One region of the Kineococcus rugosus genome, then DNA from elsewhere that is predicted to be linked to it. Evidence: predicted binding sites of a transcription regulator. Region 1 holds the regulator's gene; the other holds the start of a gene.
The links. The regulator LexA, encoded in region 1, represses DNA repair genes until DNA is damaged. The targets are predictions, from matches to a motif close to TCGAACANNTGTTCGA.
Positions count from the first base shown of each region.

Region 1 (2,384 bases):
GGCGACCTCCCGCCAGTCCTCGCGGGGGGCCCAGCCGGAGGCGATGGCCGACAGCGTCTGACCCGGCTGGACCGTGACGACGACGGCTGCCGGTGCCCGGTGGACCCCCGCCGAGGCCCCGGTGAGGGCACCGGTGACGGCCACGACCGCCCCGGTGAGCGCGGTGGCCGCGGTGCAGGTGACGAGCAGGCGGCCGCGGCGGGTCAGGCGCAGACCGGTGGTGCCCGCGTGCGGGTGGCGGACCGGACGGGGGCGGCGGCGGTCGTGCCGGGCGCGCGGGGGCCGGTGCGCCGCCGCGCGGGACGGCCGGGCGAGGAACGGCTGCGACGGCTCGCAGGGCAGGACGAGGGCGGTGGTGCTCACGAGCGTGGGCCTCCATCTCGGGGTCGCCGCGATCGAACGGGTGTTCGATCGGGCGCGTCTGTTCTACCACCGTTCGAACGGTGGAGCGCAACCCCCGCAGGGGCCCGGGGAGGCCGACCGCGACGGCCGGCCCCCGGGCGCACCGGGGGGGGTGACGCGGGCAGACGCTGCCACCGCCCTCCGACAGACGCGCTGACCTGCGACGACGTCCAGGCCCTCGTCAGGAGGCGTACCGCCTGGCCGCCCGCTCGCGCGCCCGGGCCGCCTCGACCTCGCGGTCCTTCGGCGGGGCGGCGGTGACGAGGTCGTCCAGGAGGTGCTCGGTGGCGTGCGCGACGGCCGCGACGGCGCGGTCGAACGCCTCCTGGTTGCGCGCCGACGGCTTCGTCGTCCCGGCGACCTTGCGCACGTACTGCAGGGCCGCCGCCCGCACCTCCTCGCCCGTGGCGGGCGGTTCGAAGTTGTGCAGCTGGCGGATGTTCCGGCACATGGGACGAGCCTAGGCAGCGTCCCGGCACCCGACCAGGGCCTGGTCGACACGCCGGGTTCGAACACGTGTTTGATGCCCGGGGGCCGGGTGGCTAACGTTGCTCCACCGGGCGGTCGGCGAGCTCGACCGACCACGCGGCACCGCGCAGCGCCCCGGGTGACCATCGGACAGGGAGAAGGACGTGGCCGACGTGCTGGACGGCACCGACGAGAGCGGACCCGTGACGGAGCAGGCGCTCGGGACGGTCCACGAGTTCCCCGACCCTCCCCTGGCGCGCGACGGGCTCACCCAGCGGCAGCGCCGGGTCCTGCACGCCATCAAGGACTGCGTCGACCAGCGCGGGTACCCGCCGAGCATGCGGGAGATCGGGCAGGCCGTGGGCCTGACGAGCCCCTCCAGCGTCGCCCACCAGGTCAAGACCCTCGAGAGGCTGGGGTTCCTGCGCAAGGACCCGCGCCGCCCCCGCACCCTCGAGGTCGTCTCCCCGCCCCCGCGGTCGGGGTGGGGCGTGGTGGACGGCGTCAACGGCGTCGACGGCGCGGCCGCCGACAGCCACCCCGCCCCCGCGTACGTGCCCCTCGTGGGCCGCATCGCCGCCGGTGGCCCCATCCTCGCCGAGCAGCTCGTCGAGGAGGTGTTCCCGCTGCCGGCGCAGCTGATCGGCGCCGGGGAGCACTTCGTGCTCCGCGTCGTGGGCGAGTCGATGATCGAGGCGGCCATCTGCGACGGCGACTGGGTGGTCGTGCGCCGGCAGCCGACGGCCGAGAACGGGGACGTCGTCGCCGCCATGATCGACGGCGAGGCGACGGTGAAGGTGCTGCAGCGCAAGGACGGCCACGTCAAGCTGCTGCCCCGCAACCCGCTGTTCGACCCGATCGACGGCGACGAGGCCACCGTCCTGGGCCGGGTCACCGCCGTCCTGCGGAGCCTGTGACCCGCGCGGACCCGTCGCCGGCCCGTCGCCAGCCCGGCGCCGGTTCAGCGCACCGGCAGCACCAGCTCGACGGCCGCCTCGACCGCCAGCCGCGGTGAGGTGAGCACCGGGACGCTGAGGTCGCGCAGCAACGGCGCTGCGTCGACCATGCTCGCCTGGGCCAGCACGACGACGTCGACCGGCGGGTCCAGCGGCCGCAGCGCCCGGCGGACCGTGTCGGCCACCCCGGTCGTGTAGGTCAGCAGGTCCCCGGACTCGAACGCCGCCCACGTCCCGGTGCAGCGCACCTCGACGAAGTCGACGCGGCGACCGGTGTCCTCGGCGCACTCCCGCAGCAGCGGGACGAGCGTGGCGGCCGCCTCGTCCAGCGAGCTGACCACGGCGACCCGCCGCCCGGCCAGCACGGCCGCCTCCGCCATCGGGCGGTCCACGCGCACCACCCGCAGGCCGAGCTCGGCGCCGACGGCCTCAGCCGTCGCCCCGACCGTCGAGCACGTGCAGACGACGACGTCGGCCCCCTCGGCCACCAGCCGGCGCAGCCGGTCGCCCAGGGCGGCGCGCACGGCCTCGGGCCCCCGGGCCCGAGCGGCCGCGAGC
Region 1 covers NZ_JBJLSJ010000028.1:52,137-54,520, reverse strand. Annotated here, with positions in the region: gene ACRYM6_RS16185 (LysM peptidoglycan-binding domain-containing protein) at 1-363, opposite strand, end outside; gene ACRYM6_RS16180 (DUF2277 domain-containing protein) at 584-853, opposite strand; gene lexA (transcriptional repressor LexA) at 1,035-1,787, shown strand; gene ACRYM6_RS16170 (aspartate/glutamate racemase family protein) at 1,832-2,384, opposite strand, start outside.

Region 2 (2,384 bases), on a different contig from region 1:
GGTAGCTGAAGGGGGCGTAGGTGCCCTCGGTGCCGAAGGTCAGCGCCTCCTGCGAGGACCCGGCGGAGTCGCCGCTGCCGGTGGTGTCGTCGCCACCGCCGCCGCAGGCGGCGAGGAGGCCGGTGAGGGCGAGGGCGCTGAGGGTGCCGAGGGTCCTGCGACGCATGGGTGGGGTGTCCTCCTGTGGGTGGGCGCCCACCGTGGGCGCCCGTCCGTGCAGCGACAACCTAGGGGCTCCGCATTCCCGGCGCCCCCCGGTCGGGCGCGGGGGGAGCGGCCGGGCGGCGCTCAGGCGGGGACGGTGGACTGCCGGACGACGAGGCGGGTGGGCATCGTCGTGGTGCCGGGGGAGGGGGACCCGGCCACGGCGCGCAGCAGCAGCTCCCCGGCGCGCCGGCCCAGCGCCTCCAGCCCCAGGTTGACCGTGGTCAGCGGCGGGCGGGAGGCCAGGGCGATGACGTCCCAGTCGTCGAAGCCGACGACGGCCACGTCCTCGGGGACCCGGCGCCCGGCGTCGCGCAGGCCGTCGCAGACGCCGCGGGCGATCTGGTCGCTGCCGCAGGTGACGCCGTCGAGGTCGGGGTGGCGGCGCAGCAGCAGGTCGGCGGCGAGCCGGCCCCAGCGCTCGCTCCAGTCCCCGTGCAGCGCCGGGCCCACGAGCGCGTCCCCGGTCGTGGTCTCCACGGCGGCGCGGCGCACCTGGGCGGCGTGGTGGTCCTCGGGCCCGGTGACGTGCGCGATCCGGCGGCGGCCGAGGTCGAGCAGGTGCGTGGCGGCGGCCGCCGCACCGCCGGCCTGGTCGACGGTCAGGGAGGTGTCGCGGGGGTCCTGGGAGGGGGTGAAGGCGTAGACGACCGGGACGCTCGCCGCCAGCGGCGGCCGGGGGTCGGTGCGGCGGCCGGTGACGATGATGGCGTCGACCCGGCGGGCCTGCAGGGTCCGCAGGTAGTGCTGCTCGCGCAGCGGGTCGTCGCGGCTGTCGCACAGCAGGACGCTCATCTCCCCGGCGCCGAGGGCGTTCTCGGCGCCCAGCATCACCGGGATGGAGAACCGGCCGAAGCTGTCGGTCGTGATGAGCCCGACGGTGTAGCTGCGCCCGGAGGACAGGCCGCGCCCGAGGGGGTCGGGGGTGAACCCGAGCTGCTCGGCGGCGCGGCGGACCCGCTCGCGCGTCTCGGCGCGCAGCTGGCCGGTGCCGTTGAGGGCCTTGGAGGCCGTGCCGGGCGACACGCCGGCCAACGCGGCGACGTCGACGATCCGCACCGGAACGAGGCTTTCCGTCATCTGCAACTCCTGACTGCCTGGATCGCAGCACGGTACCGCGCTCTTGACGGCGGCGGGGCGGACTCCTACGGTCGACGCAGAAAACGTGTTCCGTCCGTTCCGGGCACGGCTTCCCGCAGACGACTCGATGGAGAGCTCCATGACCAGCACCACCGCTGGACCCGCCACCCCCACCGCGCCCGCCGCCCCCACGCCCACCGCGGCCGTCACGCTGCGCCCCGTCCCGCTGGGGGCCTCGCGCACCACCTCGGGGTTCTGGTTCGACCGCATGCAGGCCAACCGGCGCCAGGCCCTCCGCACCGGCCACGAGAAGCTGGAGAGCGCCGGGAACCTGCGCAACCTGCGGATCGCCGCCGGGGTCGAGGACGGCGAGGCCAAGGGCCCGATCTTCATGGACTCCGACGTCTACAAGTGGCTGGAGGCCGCCGGCTGGGAGCACGGCCGCGAACCCGACGAGGAGATCCTCGGCTGGATCCGCGAGATCACCGACGTCGTCGCCGCCGCCCAGGCCCCCGACGGCTACCTCGACTCCGTGCAGCAGGTCCGGGGGCGGGGCGCCCGCTACGTCGACCTGCCCTGGAGCCACGAGCACTACTGCGCCGGGCACCTGTTCCAGGCCGCCGTCGCCGTCCACCGCGGCACCGGCGAGACCGGCCTGCTCGACGTCGCCGTCAAGCTCGCCGACCACCTCGTCGCCACCTTCGGCCCCGGCAAGGTCGAGGAGGTCGACGGGCACCCCGTCGTCGAGATGGGCCTGGTGGAGCTGTACCGCGAGACCGGCACCCGGGCCTACCTCGACCTGGCCCGCTGGTTCGTCGACGCCCGCGGCACCGGCATCATCGAGCGCCTGCACGGCAAGGAACCCACCTACTTCTCCGACCGCGTCCCCGTGCGCGAGCAGACCTCGCCCGAGGGGCACGCCGTCCGCGCCGTCTACCTCACCGCCGGGGCCGCCGACGTCGCCGCCGAGACCGGCGACACCGGCCTGCTCGACGCCCTGGCCCGCCAGTGGGAGGGCATGCTCGCCTCCAAGACCTACGTCACCGGCGGCATCGGCTCGCGCTGGGACTTCGAGCAGTTCGGCGACCACTACGAGCTCG
Region 2 covers NZ_JBJLSJ010000022.1:50,849-53,232, forward strand. Annotated here, with positions in the region: gene ACRYM6_RS13960 (amino acid ABC transporter substrate-binding protein) at 1-166, opposite strand, end outside; gene ACRYM6_RS13965 (LacI family DNA-binding transcriptional regulator) at 289-1,284, opposite strand; gene ACRYM6_RS13970 (glycoside hydrolase family 127 protein) at 1,424-2,384, shown strand, end outside.
Region 2: a site for LexA is predicted at 1,362-1,377, ahead of ACRYM6_RS13970 (glycoside hydrolase family 127 protein). Genes of this name have one in related genera too.